One region of the Streptomyces sp. NPDC088812 genome, then DNA from elsewhere that is predicted to be linked to it. Evidence: riboswitches for the same ligand, from Rfam matches in the RefSeq annotation. Region 1 holds a riboswitch; the other holds the start of a gene.
The links. Region 1 has a riboswitch for cyclic di-AMP ahead of ACIP67_RS12930 (transglycosylase SLT domain-containing protein). Riboswitches for the same ligand answer to the same signal wherever they lie in the genome.

Region 1 (7,730 bases):
TCTCCTGCTCCACGTGTGCGCGGGACATGAACCCCCCTGCTCTCATGAGCCTTCCCCTGTCATGAAGTCCCCTGCCCTCACGGGCACCTCTCGCGATGGGCCCGCGCCGAACCGGCGTCCGCCCCGCGCCGAACCGGCGTCCGCCCCGCGCCGAACCGGTGTCAGCCCCGCGCCGAACCGGTGTCAGCCCCGCGCCGAACCGGCGTCCGCCCCGCCCGTCACGATCGCCGCAACCGGCGCAACCGCCCCGCGCCCTTCAGCGCCCGCGCCGCCGTCGCCGCCAGCCTCGGCCGGGCCCGTACGAAGTGGTGCGCGCGGCGGGAGGGCTCACGGCTGAGCCAGTGGAACGCGGCGCCCACTCCCGGACGCGTCCACGCCCCCTCGTACACGGGCAGCTCGCCCGTCTTCAGCGAGTCCTTGTACTCGGCCGCGCCCCGCCCCAGATCGAGCAGGCCGATGCCCTCCGCGGCCGACGCCTCGGCCATCCGCAGATGCAGCACCAGCCCCGGCGAGAACTTCGCGAACTCCGGGTCGTAGGCCGGGAACCAGCAGGCCAGGACGGTCGCCGAACGCAGTCCGAAGTGCGCGGCGACGGGCCGCTCACCGGCGTAGAGCACGGACAGCGTGCCGGAGCACTCCGGGGCGCGCGTCTCGGCGAGGGCGTCCACGAGCCGGGTGATCCACTCCTGCGCGAACCGGTCCCGGCGGCCGGTCCTGCGGTACTGCGCCGACTTCCACGCCATGAGCGTGCGCAGTGCGGCCGGGTCGCGCTCGTCGAACACGAACCGCAGCGGCCCGGTCTGGCGGCCCAGCCTGCGTTCCTTCGCGAGCGTCGTCTTCAGGAACTTCGGCGACTGCGCGCGCAGCACGGACTCGTAGGTCTCGTACCCCTTCTCCACGTCGATGACGTAGGAGGCGTACTCGGCGGCCACCTGCGGCAGGAACAGCCCCTGTTCGGCCTCCAGGTTGTCGAAGGCGAAGCTCGACAGGGAACACGCCCGCATCAGTTCGTCCGCGTTCAGCCCGAGGCCCGGGCTCAGTACGGCTCCCTGGGCGTCCGACACGCCGTACGCGAGGGCCTGGCCGCGGCCGAGCCGGCCCCGCTCGTGGGGCAGGAAACCGACCGGCTCGCGCCCCTCGTACACCACCGCCACCCGCGCGCGGGGCCGCACCCGGCCCACGGCGTCGGTGAACTCCGGCTCCATGAACGGATTGCGCGGGACCGTGGACGCGGCGCGCAGCGCGCGCCACCGCTCCCGATCCCCCTCGCCGAGCTCCTCCGGCCCGAGCACACGAACACGTCCACTGCTCAACCTGACCCCCCGATCAAGTCCCCCCTGGACTCTTGGACGGTACCGCTCCAGGCAGTTCGGGCGGTAGGTAGCGGAGCATGTTGTTGCCAATCGGTGCAGAGGCCTTTAACCGCCCTGTACCCGGCGTTGCGTGTGAAAGCCGTTTCCGGCCTCCTTGCCCCGTCCTCCCGCGGATCGGCCTCAGGGGAAGGTGAGTTGGGGACGGCCGGGATCCGTATTCTCTGATCATGGCCGCACCCTTCGCAGATGCCGCGCGCTGCGCCGCGTACTCCCTCATCGCCACCGACCTGGACGGAACGCTGCTCCGCGGCGACGACACCTTCTCCGACCGGTCCCTCGACGCGCTCGCGCGGGTGGCGGCCGCCGGCGCCCGCCACCTGGTGGTGACGGGCCGCCCGGCACCCCGGGTCCGGCCGCTGCTGGCGAACCTGCACAGCCGGGGACTCGCGGTGTGCGGCCAGGGTGCACAGTTGTACGACGCCGGCGCGGACCGCCTGCTGTGGTCGGTCACCTTGGACCGGGACCTGGCGGAGACCGCGCTCGGGAAGATCGAGGCCGAGGTCGGCGAGGTGTACGCGGCCGTCGACCAGGACGGTGTCGACGGGCTGACGCTCATCGAGCCGGGCTACCGGATGCCCCACCCGACCCTGCCGGCCCTGCGCGTCGGGTCGCGCGACGACCTGTGGTGCGAGCCGGTCAGCAAGGTGCTGTTGCGCCACCCCACCCTGTCCGACGACGAGTTGGCGGCGACGGCCCGCTCGGTGGTCGGTTCGCTCGCGACCGTCACCATGTCCGGGCCGGGCACGGTGGAGCTCCAGCCGTGCGGCATCACCAAGGCGACGGGGCTGGCGCTGGCCGCCGAACACCTCGGGCTGAGGCCCGAGGACACACTGGCCTTCGGTGACATGCCCAACGACATCCCGATGTTCGACTGGGCGGCGCGCGGTGTCGCGATGGCCAACGCCCACCCCGAGCTGAAGGCGGTGGCCGACGAGGTGACGACGTCGAACGAGGACGACGGCGTGGCCGTCGTCCTCGAAAGACTCTTCCCCTAGGGCGAGTCCCGCGGGGTGTGTCCCGCAGGGTGTGTCCTGAGCCTGGGTGCAGGTCAGTACGCGCCGAACACGTTGTCGATGGAGCCGTAGCGCGCGGCCGCGTAGTTGCAGGCCGCGGTGATGTTGGCGACCGGGTCGTACGGGTCGTACGAGGTGCCGGGCACGTGGTACGCGGCGAAGGTCGGGTCGATGACCTGGAGCAGCCCCTTGGAGGGGGTGCCCTTGGCCGCGTTGGAGTCCCAGAGGTTGATGGCCTTCGGGTTGCCCGACGACTCGCGGAGGATGTTGCGGTGGATGCCGTTGTACGTGCCCGGGATGCCGCGCTCGGCCATGATCGCGAGCGACTCGCGGATCCAGCCGTCGAGGTTGTCGGGGTACCCGGCGACCGTGGTGACCGACGTCGTGGTGACCGACGTCGGGGCGGCGGCGGAGGCGCTGGTGGCGGCCATGAACGGAAGGGAGAGCACGGCGGCGCCGGTGCAGACGGCGGCGACGGTGCGGGCGAGACGGGTGCGGCGGGGCTGGGCGGCAGCAGACATGGCGGAATTCCTCTCCGGCGCCTGCGGGGTGAGCTGTCGGGTTCGGGCGGGGAGGTGCCCGGCCGGCCGCCGTACGGGTACGGCGGCACGACTTCACCCCTAGCCGGGGCCGTTACGTGCGTGACGTACGGCCCGGCGTCTACCTGGGTCCCCCGCTCCTGCCGTGCGTGAGTGTTCGTCGATGGGTGGTGAAGGGCGGCGGCAGGATTCGGCGTCCGCCCGACTTGTGGCGGGAACGTATGCGAGAGCACATGTCCGGAACAAGTGGCGGAGTCACACCACACCCCTATTGACCATGATCCGCTCGGTATGGGGTGCTTGATCCTTTGCTGTCGTGAAACGTCAACTGGCTTGGCGCAAAGCGGAATCACAGGGTTCGGTGTGGGGGGTGGGGTGGGGGTGGGGAGTGAGCCAACTCACCCGTCATCGCAATAGGTGCCAAACGGACAATGAGCCCCAAGTCCTTTGTAAAAGGGCGTGTTGTGGAGGGGTGGGGGCTGTCCGGCTCCGAACCGGTCGCGGCAGGAGCGGTACCTCGGGAGGCGGTCGGTGAGCCGGCGACGGGGGCAGCGGACTGGGTGTGTCGTGCGGCGCGGCCAGGGCGGCGCGGCCAGGGCGGCGCGGCCAGGGCGGCGCGGTCGGGGTGACGCGGTCGGTACGGCCAGGCCGGCGGCGGCCGCGATCGCCGGGCTGGTGAAGGGCGCCGCGAAGCAGGCGACCGGGACAGACGGCGACCCTGCCGGTCGTCGGCGTCGACGGTGGGGTGGGCCTTCGTGCGCCTTCGTCCGGTCGGGTGAAGGCCCCCGGTCAAGCGAGGGCTCCCGGCCGGGGAGGCGGCGGCCGGGGACGGCGTCGTCGCGCGGAGGGAAGGCCGGTCGGCGGATTCGACGCCTACCCCTGCGCGCTGGACATGAATCACTGCTTCCCGGTCAGTCGATGAATGTCCGTTCGTATCGGCTGATCGGAAACATACCGGTCGTGATCGGAAGCCGCCCGGGCTCATCCGGGCTCCTCTCGTCGTCTCCCGGTCGAGCGACGTGCGGGGCCGGGTGACGTGGGGGCTTATCAGTGATCGAAACGTGACCGGATACGCTGACTCGAGTGATGGCAGCGACCTATCGACAAACCGTGTAACCGCCAGTAGACACCAGCAGACAGGAGACCCCTCGTGACCGTCGTCGGGCCGTTCGGGCTGAGCGTGCGGGACCAGGCTCTGGAAGCCGATGTCCAGGCCGGATTGACGGCTGTCGAGGAAGGCTTGCTCGAGGCCACCAAGAGCGAGGTTCCCTTCATCACGGAAGCCGCCCAGCACCTGGTGCGGGCGGGCGGAAAGCGGTTCCGGCCCCTGCTCGTGATGCTCGCGGCGCAGTTCGGCGACCCGTACGCACCGGGGATCGTGCCGTCGGCCGTGGTGGTGGAGCTCACCCACCTGGCCACGCTGTACCACGACGACGTGATGGACGAGGCGACCGTACGGCGCGGGGTGCCGAGCGCGAACACACGCTGGGGGAACTCGGTCGCCGTCCTCACCGGGGACTTCCTCTTCGCCCGGGCCTCGCACATCCTCGCCGACCTCGGGCCCGAGGCGGTCCGGGTGCAGGCGGAGGCGTTCGAGCGGCTGGTCACGGGGCAGATCCTGGAGACGGCGGGGCCGACGGACGGGCGGGACCCGGTCGAGCACTACCTCGACGTGCTGGGCGGCAAGACCGGCTCGCTGGTGGCCGTCTCGTGCCGGTTCGGCGCGATGATGTCGGGCGCCGACGAGACGGTCGTGGACGTGCTGACGCAGTACGGCGAGCGGCTGGGAGTCGCCTTCCAGCTCGCGGACGACGTCCTGGACATCGCGTCGGACTCCCACGAGTCGGGCAAGACGCCGGGCACGGACCTGCGGGAAGGGATTCCGACGCTGCCCGTGCTGCGGCTGCGGGAGCGGGCGGAGCGCCTGGCGCTGCCCGAGGACGTGGCGCTCTGCGAGCTGCTGGACTCCGACCTGAGCGACGACGCACGGCACGCGGAGGCGCTGGCCGCCCTGCGCGCCCACTCCGCGCTGGAGCAGGCCCGCGCGGACACCGTGCGGTACGCGAAGGAGGCACGGGCCGTGCTGGCGCCGCTGCGGGAGTGCGGGGCCAAGAAGGCGCTGATGGAGCTGTGCGACGCGGTGGTGCACCGGGCCGGGTGAGGTGCCCTCGCCCCAACCCGTCCCGCCTCGCCCCGCCCCATCCCGTCCCATGCTGTTTCGTCGCGCCCACCCACCCCTACGGGTCATCGTCGGCCACCCGCCCCCGTGTCATACCGCAGGCGTAGACGGAGTTGAGTCCTCGGGTTGACGTATGTGGTGGGCCGATTTGGTCAGATGGAGACCACGGAGAACCCCAATCCTCACCGATTCGGGTGAGAATGGCGGCTTGGGGTGGGGTCGTTCGCGACATGACCAGCCGCCGCCGACGACGGAGGTAAGGCACACATGGCACCGTACGCATCCGACGACAGCACACGCGCCGGGGAGACCGACGACGACCCGCGCGTCGGACGGCGCAAGGCCGTTCGGTACGTCGTTCCGGTCACCGTGGCGGGTGTCGCGGCGGCGACGATCGGGCTCGTCCCGGCGTTGGCCGACTCGGGCGACCCCGACCTGCCGAAGATCAGCGCGCAGCAGCTCATAGAGAAGATCGCCGCGTCCGACGTGCAGCAGCTCTCCGGCACCGTGAAGATCAGCACCGATCTGGGCCTGCCCGACCTGGGCGGCCTGGAGACCGGGCTGCTCTCCGGGGCCACCGGGGAGAGCGGCGGCTCGTCCGCCGACCCCTCGGCCAAGCTCACCGAACTCGCCTCCGGTACGCACACCCTGCGCGTCGCCGCCGACGGCCCGGACCGGCAGAAGCTCTCCCTCCTGGAGAACGCCGCCGAGTACAGCGTCATCCACAACGGCACGGACGTGTGGGCGTACGACAGCGCCTCCGACGAGGTCTACCACTCGACCGTCGAGAAGAACGCGAAGGACGACGGCACGCCCGTGCCCGCCACGCCCGGGGAGCTCACCGAGGAAGCCCTGAAGGCGGTGGACGACACCACCTCGGTGACCGTCGACGGGACCGTCCAGGTCGCCGGCCGCGACGCCTACAAGCTGGTCGTCAAGCCGAAGCAGTCCGGCTCGACCGTCGGCGCGATCAGCGTGGCCGTGGACGCCGAGACCGGGCTGCCGCTGAAGTTCACGCTCACCCCGAGCGGGGGCGGCGCGGCCGTCGTCGACGCCGGCTTCACCCAGGTCAGCTTCGCCCGGCCGGCCGCCTCCACCTTCGAGTTCACCCCGCCCGAGGGCGCGAAGGTGACCGAGGGGGAGGCCGCCGACCCGGCCGAGGCGCCCGAGGACTCCGGCGTCCCCTCCGAGGAGGAACTGGGCGAGGACCTGGCCGGCCTCGATGTCCTCGGCGACGGCTGGACGTCCGTGGCCACCTTCGACACCGGCGGCACGGGTGCCGCCTCCGCCGGGGACCTGCCCGACGCGGGCGCTCTCAGCGGCTTCCTGGGCTCCTTCGGCGACAAGGTCACCGGCAAGTTCGGCTCCGGGACCGTCTTCTCCACCCGTCTGATCAACGCCCTGGTCACGGACGACGGCGAGGTCTACGTCGGTGCCGTCACCAAGGACGCCCTGGTCAAGGCGGCCGATTCGGCACGGTGAGCGGCCGACTCGGGCCGGTGAGCGGCCGACGCGGCCGGTCACCGGCCTGACGGCCACCAGTGGACAGCGGATCGGGGGAGCCGATGGACGGCGACGCGGCGGAGGCGCCCGGAACGGTGCCCGGGACGGCGCCAGGAGTGGACCCCGGGACGGTGCCAGGAATGGACCCCGGGACGGTGCCAGGAATGGACCCCGGGACGGTGCCAGGAGTGGACCCCGGGACGGTGCGCGGGGCGGAGCCTGGAACGGTGCCCGGAACGGTGCCGGGAGTGGCGCCCGGCGCGGCGCCCGGCGCGGCGCAGGGCGCGGTGCCGGGCGCGGGCGACCCCGTCATCCACACCCGCGCCCTCACCAAGCGCTACCGCGGCGGGCAACTCGCCGTCGACGGCCTCGACCTGGCCGTCCCGGCGGGCAGCGTCTTCGGCTTCCTCGGCCCGAACGGCTCCGGCAAGACCACCACGATCCGCATGCTGATGGGCCTCGTCGAACCGACCTCCGGCACGGCCCGGGTGCTCGGGCGGCCCATGCCACGGGCCGCCCGCACCGTCCTTCCGCACGTCGGCGCCCTCATCGAGGGCCCGGCCCTCTACGGCTTCCTCTCCGGCCGCGACAACCTCCTGCGCTACGACGCCGCCGACCCGACCGCCGATCCGCGCACCCGACGCCCGCGCGTGGCGGCGGCACTGGACCGGGTGGGGCTGACGGCCGCCGCCGGCAAGAAGGCGAAGGCGTACTCGCTCGGCATGAAACAGCGGCTGGGCCTCGCCGCGGCGCTGCTCCAGCCCCGCCGCCTGCTCGTCCTCGACGAGCCGACCAACGGCCTCGACCCGCAGGGCATGCGCGAGATCCGCGTCCTCGTCCGCGAGCTGGCCGCCGACGGCACCACCGTCTTCCTCTCCTCCCACCTCCTCGACGAGATCGAGCAGGTCTGCACACACGCGGCCGTGATGGCGCGCGGACGCCTCCTCGTCCAGGGCCCGGTGGCCGACCTGGCGGCCCGGGCGCGCGGCCGGCTCGTCGTGACCACCCCGGATCCGGCGGACGCGGCCCGCGTGCTGAAGGAACAGGGGGCGGGTGACGTCGTCGTCACCGAGGACCGGGTGACGGGCGAGCCCGGCGGCCTGGAACTCTCCGACCTGAACGC
Region 2 (7,730 bases), on a different contig from region 1:
GACATCTCGCTGTACGTCAACTCCCCGGGCGGCTCGTTCAGCGCGATGTCGGCCGTCTACGACACGCTGCGGTACGTCACCTGCGACGTGGCGACCGTCTGCCTGGGCCGGGCCGACTCGTCCGCCGCCGTCCTGCTGGCCGCGGGCACACCGGGCAAGCGGTCCGTGCTGCCGGGCGCGCGCGTGGTGCTCCGCCAGCCGGCGCTGCCGGAGCCGGTGCGGGGGCAGACCAGCGACCTGGTCGTCCAGGCCGGGGAACTGGCCCGCACCCGCACCCGCCTGGAGGAGATGCTCGTACGGCACACCGGGCGCCGTCCGGAGCAGGTGAGCGCCGACCTCGAACGCGACCGGATCCTCGACGCCCGCCAGGCCGTGGAGTACGGCCTGGCGGACCGGGTGGTCCCGGCCCGCAGGGCTTCCGGCGGCCTGCCGGGCGTGGGGTGAGCCGCCGATGCTGCCTCCCGAGCTGCCCCCGCTGCCCGCGCTGACCCGGGCCGAGGCCGAGTTGATCGACCGTTACCTGGAGGTGGTCGACCTGCTCGGCCGGATCAACCCCGCCCGCGACGGCGACACCTACCGCGGACTGCGCGCCGCCCAGGCGCTGGTGAGCAGGGCGACCGCGCTGCGCGACGCGCTGACGCTGATGCACCAGCGGGGCGAGAGCGAACTGCACGCGCCGACGCTCGCGCGGGCGCTGCGCGTGCTCGACGGGGAGCGCCGCACGGCGCGCGTCACGATGCCTCCGCTCCCCGACCGATGACGTACGGGTGTCCCGACGGCTCCGTGTTCGCCGAAAGCGTGACGCGCGGACCCGAGTTGAAACGGACCGAACGGCGTACCCCCGGGCGGCCCATCCTCGGCTGCTTTTTCCAGCCCACAGCGGTTGCGCGAAATGAGGGGCACCGCGCCGGAACGGAGGGTTCCAGTGCTGGTCGGGGGGTATGTCGTCGCCTTGACACCTGACCCGCCATCAGGGTGTCCACCCGAACGGGTGAGTGGTGAGTAACCCCACAAATCCCCGGTTGCGTTGGGATTTTCGGACATCGGTGCGCCAAGATCCCTGACTGACGACAAGCCCCCGCCACAAGCGGCGGGGCGGTCCGGGCGGACGCCGAGTCCTGCCGCCGCCCGGATGACCGGTCGACAGGAGTGCATCGGCAGGAGTGGAGGACCCAAGCACGACGGGTCGCCGGGAGCGGTCGCGCCATGACCGGACCGAGCAGCCCTTGGGGTGAAGCCGCAGCAGCGGCCGGGCAACTTCGCCAGCCCGAATCCGACAGGTCATCCTTCACAGGCGGCTGACGAAGGGTTGCGCATGACTGCGCTGAATCGTGTCCCGTCGCTCATGGCCCGGGCCGGCACGGCCTCGGCCTTCGCCATCGCCGCCGTGGGCGGCTCGATCGTGGTCCCGGGTGTCGCCTCCGAAGCGGCGGCCGCCACCCCGGCGACGAAGGCACTCCAGATCGCGGCCTCCAAGAAGGGTTCGCCCTACCGGTACGGAGCCGCCGGGCCGAACAGGTTCGACTGCTCCGGGCTCACGCTGTACTCGTTCAAGAAGGCGGGCAAGAAACTGCCTCGTACGGCGGCCCAGCAGTACAACAAGACCACCCACATCTCGGCGAGCAAGCGCAAGGCCGGGGACCTCGTGTTCTTCCACTCGGGGTCGTACGTCTACCACGTCGGGATCTACGCCGGTAAGGGCAAGATCTGGCACTCCCCGAAGACCGGGGACGTGGTGAGGCTGCAGAAGATCTGGACCAAGAGCGTCTGGTACGGCCGGGTCAAGTGACCCTCCGGAGGCGGTGGCGGCGTCCCTGACGCGCCGCCACCGCCTCCGGAGCCCGCCTCCCGGAGCCCGGGGCCGGTCAGGCGGCCTCGCGCCGTCTGCGCCACGCCCAGGGCCGTCACACAGCCGTTCACAGCCGCCCGCAGCCGGTGACAGCCCTCTGTAGCCTTCGCGGCCCTCCGTAGCCTTCGCAGTCCTCCACGGCTGCACAGCCCTCCGCAGCCGCCGATCCCCGCCCGTCCCCACCGGTCGCCTCGGACCTCGCCCGGCTGCGCGGCACCACGCCCTCGGCCGTTCCCGGTCCCTCGGCGGCAGCCGCTGCCACCCCCACGCCGCCTCTGCCGGCCGAGCGCGCGGCCCGCCCTCACGCCCTCCGAAACCACCCGTTCGGCGGACACCCGCGCCCGCACCCCGCACACCACTCGTCCGGCGGACGGCCACGCCCGTGCGGCCCCCGCCTCCCCGCGCACCTCCCACTGGCCCCGCACCCGCACGTCCCCGAGCCCTCCGCACCCCGTCCCCGCACCCCGTCCCCACAGCCGTCCGCCACCCGCCCCCACACACACCCCACCCCCCTCACCGCTCCTCGTTCCGCCACCGGAATCCGAGCGGGGTCAAGGTTCCTGTTGGCCCGCCGTCGCCACCGGCTCCACGGGCACCGTCCACGGGAGGTCGACGCAGATGGTCTTGCCGCCCTCGCGGGTGGGGCGGACGCGGAGTCTGCCACCGCACTCCGCGGTCAGCCACCGGATGATCACCAGGCCACGGCCGTTGTCCTGCTGGACGGCGGCCGGCAGGCGCCTGGGGAAGCGCGGGTGGCTGTCCGTGACGCCGATGCGCAGCAGCTCGTCCCGGTCGAGCCGGAGGTCCACCCTGAAGGTGGGCGACTGTCCGAAGGTGTGCTGTACAGCGTTGGTGGCGAGCTCGGAGACGATGAGGCGGACGGTGTCGGCCGTCTCCGCCTCCGCGGGAAGACCCCATCCCCCCAGCGTGGTCAGCACGAACGCGCGAGCCGTGGACACCGAGGCGGGATCGCTCGGCAGAGTGAGGGATGCTTCCAGATGGTCTGCCATGGCGGTGCCGTCCCTTTCCCACGGGACCGGAGTCCGACACGGTGCGGATGGTTCGAGTACGGTCCCGGACTGGTGCTTCGTCGCCAGATTGCCATCAGCGGGCCGCCACCGGTGGCGATCCCCCAAGATGTGCATATATCTGTCGCTCGATGCGGTGAACTCTGCCACGGCAGAGCGTATTTGGACGGCTCGTAGGGAGTAAGGAGAACTCCATGCAGCACGGTCCCGCGGTGCGCCGCCGGAAACTGGGCGCCGAACTGCGGGCCCTGCGCGCCCGCCTCGGCCTGACCAGTGGCGAGGCGGCCCGGCTCGTGGGCTGGCACCAGTCGAAGGTGAGCCGGATCGAGACCGGCACCAGCGGTACGAAACCCGCCGATGTGCGGTTACTCCTCGACGCCTACGGCGTGTCCGATCCCCGGATGCGGGAGCTCATGCTGGCGCTGGCGGGGTCCGCCGACAGCGGCGGACGGGATCACTGGGTGCACGCCTACCGTGGCGTACTGCCGCCCGCCTACCGGGACTTCATCAGCCTGGAGTCGCAGGCGAGCGCGATGCGCACCCTGGAGACGACCGTGGTCCCGGGGCTGCTCCAGACGCCCGAGTACGCGCGGGCGGTGACGAGGGCCGCTGTCGAGGGCGCCGACGACGACCAGTTGGACACCCTGGTGGAGGTGCGGCTGGCCCGCCAGGACGTACTGCGCGCACAGCCGCCGCTGACGCTGAACGCGGTGCTGGACGAGGCCGTGCTGCGTCGGGAGGTGGGCGGCCCGGAGGTCATGGCCCGGCAGCTGGAACGGCTCGTGGAGGCGGGCCGGCTTCCCCAAGTGACGCTCCAGGTACTGCCGTTCAGTGCCGGAGCTCATATCGGAGTCACAGGTTCTTTCGTTATCTTCTCGTTTACGAGCACTTCTGATCTGGATGTGGTTGTTCTCGACCACTTGACGAGTAGCCTCTATCTCGAACGGAAAGAACACCTCCAGGCCTACACCGAGGCCTTCGACGCCCTTCGGGCGCACGCCCTTTCACCCGAGGACACACTGGAATACATCGCCGCGAAAGCCGCCGGCACGTAAGGAGGCACCATGACTGCACTGCCTCGGAACGTACCCTCCAGTACCGACCTGCACGACCGCCGCCGTCCGCAGGGTCTGCGGTGGCTGCGCAGCAGCTACAGCACGGGAGCCAACAACTGCGTGGAGACGGCCCGCCCGGAGACCGGACCGTGGGCCGGCCTGCTCGCCGTACGCGACTCCAAGGACCCGGCCGGACCCGCCCTGCTCTTCTCCCCCGAGAGCTGGACGGGCTTCACGGCCACGTTCCGCTGACCTTCGTCCGGACCGTCCGGACCCCTGCCCCCCACCCGTATCCCGGCGCCGCCCGGCCGTGTCACGCCGACTCATGGCCGTGTCTCGCCGATCACTCGTACAGCGCGTTCGATCTGCGCCTCGGAGAGGTCCGCACGGGCGGTCAGCCTCAGGCGTGAGACGCCGTCGGGCACGGAGGGAGGACGGAAGCAGCCGACGGTCAGGCCTGCCGCCCGGCAGTCCGCCGCCCAGCGCACGGCCCGCTCCGGGGACGGCGCACGCACGGAGACGACCGCGGCGTCCGGACGCACCGCCTCCAGACCCGCGGCCGTCAGCCGCGCGTGCAGGTCGCCCGCGACCGCACGCGCGCGTGCCGCGCGTTCCGGTTCGCGGCGCAGCAGCCGCAGGGCCGCCAGGGCCGCCCCCGCCGCCGCGGGGGCGAGACCGGTGTCGAAGATGAACGTCCGGGCCGCGTTCACCAGGTGCTCGATCACCCGCGCGGGTCCGAGCACGGCCCCGCCCTGGCTGCCGAGCGACTTGGACAGCGTGACCGTGACGACGACGTCGCCGGCGCCGGCCAGTCCCGCGGCGTGCGGGGCGCCGCGCCCGCCGGCGCCGAGGACGCCGAGCCCGTGGGCGTCGTCGACGACCAGCCCGGCCCCGTGCTCCCGGCACACCTCGGCGAGGGCGGCCAGCGGCGCCGCGTCGCCGTCGACCGAGAACACCGTGTCGGAGACCGTCAGCGCCGGGCCCGGGTGCGTGCCGAGCGCCTTGCGCACGGCGTCCGGGTCGGCGTGCGCGACGACCTGCGTGGTGCCGCGGGCCAGCCGGCAGCCGTCGATGAGCGAGGCGTGGTTCCCGGCGTCCGAGACGATCAGGGTGCCGTGCGGGGCCAGCGCGGTGACCGCCGCCAGGTTCGCGGCGTAGCCGGAGGAGAGGACCAGGGCCGCCTCGAAGCCGCAGAAGCCGGCCAGTTCCCGTTCCAGCTCGGCGTGGAGTTCGGTGGTGCCGGTGACGAGACGGGAGCCGGTGGCACCGGCGCCCCAGGTCCGGGCGGCCCGCGCCGCGCCCTCGGTGACCTCCGGGTGACGGGCCAGGCCCAGGTAGTCGTTGCTCGCGAGGTCGAGGAGCGGCGAGTCGGCCGGCCGGGGACGCAGGGTCCGTACGAGTCCGGCGCGGCGGCGCAGCTCCGCCTGCTCGTCGATCCAGCCGAACGCCATGGGGTCCTCCGGTGCTTTTGTAGGTAGCGGACAGACACTAGCGGCAGGTGTGGCCGCCCATGGTGTGGCACTACCCACACGTCGCAGCGGGCGTGTTGTGTGATCCCTACCTTGGCCCGGAGTGGTTCGGTAGGACAGGATCGGCTCTCATGGACCTGTTGAACACGCTGGTGGACAAGGGGCTTCGGCGCGAGCTGCCGACCCGTGCGGAAGCGCTGGCCGTCCTCGCGACGTCCGACGACGACCTGCTCGACGTGGTGGCCGCGGCCGGCCGGGTGCGCCGGCACTGGTTCGGGCGACGGGTGAAGCTCAACTACCTCGTCAACCTCAAGTCGGGGCTGTGCCCCGAGGACTGCTCCTACTGCTCCCAGCGGCTCGGCTCCACCGCCGGGATCCTCAAGTACACCTGGCTCAAGCCCGACGAGGCCTCCGAGGCGGCGGCCGCGGGGCTGGCCGGCGGCGCGAAGCGGGTGTGCCTGGTGGCGAGCGGGCGCGGTCCGACGGACCGGGACGTGGACCGGGTCTCCGAGACCATCAAGGCCATCAAGGAGCGGAACGAGGAGGTCGAGGTGTGCGCCTGTCTCGGTCTGCTCTCCGAGGGACAGGCGGAGCGGCTGCGCGCGGCGGGCGCCGACGCCTACAACCACAACCTGAACACGTCCGAGGGGACGTACGCGGACATCACGACCACGCACACGTACGCCGACCGGGTGGACACGGTCCACAAGGCGCACGCGGCGGGCCTGTCCGCCTGCTCCGGGCTGATCGCCGGCATGGGCGAGAGCGACGAGGACCTGGTCGACGTGGTCTTCTCGCTGCGCGAGCTGGACCCGGACTCGGTCCCGGTCAACTTCCTGATCCCCTTCGAGGGCACCCCGCTCGCCAAGGAGTGGAACCTCACCCCGCAGCGGTGCCTGCGCATCCTGGCGATGGTGCGGTTCGTGTGCCCGGACGTCGAGGTGCGTATCGCGGGCGGGCGCGAGGTCCATCTGCGCACGATGCAGCCGCTCGCGCTGCACCTGGCCAACTCGATCTTCCTGGGCGACTACCTCACCAGCGAGGGCCAGGCGGGCCGGGCCGACCTGGAGATGATCGCGGACGCCGGCTTCGAGGTGGAGGGCGCGGAACAGGTGACGCTGCCGGAGCACCGCGTCGCCGCCGGCGGCGACTTCGGGGACTGCGGGGGCGGGGGCGGCGGATCGCACGGGAACGCCGGGTGCGGATCGCACGGCACCGCCGGGTGCGGGTCGCACGAGGGCGCGGGCTGCGGGTCGCACGAGGTGGGCGGCGTCTGTGGCTCCGCTCCGGTGGCGGCGGCCGGCGAGCCCCGCACGGACCTGGTCGCCGTACGCCGCCGGGGTGCCGGGACGGACCTCGCGCCCAATGCCTGACCCGAACGTGCCGGAGCTGCTGGATCTCGACCGGCGGCACGTGTGGCATCCGTACGGTCCGATGCCCGGCCGGGCCGAGCCGCTCGTCGTGGAGTCGGCGAGCGGGGTCCGGCTGCGGCTCGCCGACGGCTCGGGCGAGCTGGTCGACGGCATGGCGTCCTGGTGGTCGGCGATCCACGGCTACAACCACCCGGTGCTGAACGAGGCGGTGCGCGCGCAGCTCGGCCGGATGAGCCACGTGATGTTCGGCGGGCTCACCCACGAGCCCGCCGTTCGGCTGGTGAAGCTCCTCGTCGACATGTCGCCGGCAGGGCTGGAGCACGTCTTCCTCGCCGACTCGGGATCGGTGTCCGTCGAGGTCGCGGTCAAGATGTGCCTCCAGTACTGGCGTTCGCTGGGCCGGCCCGGCAAGCGGCGGCTGCTGACCTGGCGCGGTGGCTACCACGGCGACACCTGGCAGCCGATGTCGGTGTGCGACCCCGAGGGCGGCATGCACGACCTGTGGGCCGGGGTGCTGCCCCGCCAGGTGTTCGTGGACGCGCCGCCCGCCGACCACGACGAGGCGTACGCGGAGCGGCTGCGCTCGGCGATCGAACGGCACGCCGACGACCTGGCCGCGGTGATCGTCGAGCCGGTGGTGCAGGGGGCCGGGGGGATGCGGTTCCACTCCCCCGCGTACCTGCGGGTGCTGCGCGAGGCGTGCGACGCGCACGACGTCCTGCTGGTGTTCGACGAGATCGCGACCGGGTTCGGGCGTACGGGCGCCCTGTTCGCGGCGGAGCACGCCGCGGTGACACCGGACGTGATGTGCGTCGGCAAGGCGCTGACCGGTGGTTACCTGACCATGGCGGCCACCCTGTGCACGGCACGGGTGGCCGACGGGATCTCGCGGGGCGAGGTCCCGGTGCTCGCCCACGGCCCCACCTTCATGGGCAACCCGCTGGCGGCGGCCGTCG

Region 2: it holds a riboswitch for cyclic di-AMP, as region 1 does, so the genes downstream of both, ACIP67_RS35820 (C40 family peptidase) here and ACIP67_RS12930 (transglycosylase SLT domain-containing protein) in region 1, are expected to answer to the same signal.

Annotation. Positions count from the first base shown of each region.
Region 1 covers NZ_JBIVJP010000006.1:158,403-166,132, forward strand. The annotation lists gene ACIP67_RS12915 (glycosyltransferase) at 1-28, opposite strand, end outside; gene ACIP67_RS12920 (GNAT family N-acetyltransferase) at 219-1,292, opposite strand; gene ACIP67_RS12925 (HAD family hydrolase) at 1,541-2,368, shown strand; gene ACIP67_RS12930 (transglycosylase SLT domain-containing protein) at 2,422-2,907, opposite strand; cyclic di-AMP (ydaO/yuaA leader) riboswitch at 2,913-3,091, opposite strand; gene ACIP67_RS12935 (polyprenyl synthetase family protein) at 4,076-5,086, shown strand; gene ACIP67_RS12940 (outer membrane lipoprotein carrier protein LolA) at 5,372-6,586, shown strand; gene ACIP67_RS12945 (ABC transporter ATP-binding protein) at 6,772-7,730, shown strand, end outside.
Region 2 covers NZ_JBIVJP010000026.1:61,811-69,540, forward strand. The annotation lists gene ACIP67_RS35810 (ATP-dependent Clp protease proteolytic subunit) at 1-444, shown strand, start outside; gene ACIP67_RS35815 (hypothetical protein) at 452-760, shown strand; cyclic di-AMP (ydaO/yuaA leader) riboswitch at 1,100-1,312, shown strand; gene ACIP67_RS35820 (C40 family peptidase) at 1,316-1,789, shown strand; gene ACIP67_RS35825 (ATP-binding protein) at 2,401-2,859, opposite strand; gene ACIP67_RS35830 (helix-turn-helix domain-containing protein) at 3,072-3,932, shown strand; gene ACIP67_RS35835 (DUF397 domain-containing protein) at 3,942-4,184, shown strand; gene ACIP67_RS35840 (8-amino-7-oxononanoate synthase) at 4,256-5,383, opposite strand; gene bioB (biotin synthase BioB) at 5,533-6,774, shown strand; gene ACIP67_RS35850 (adenosylmethionine--8-amino-7-oxononanoate transaminase) at 6,767-7,730, shown strand, end outside.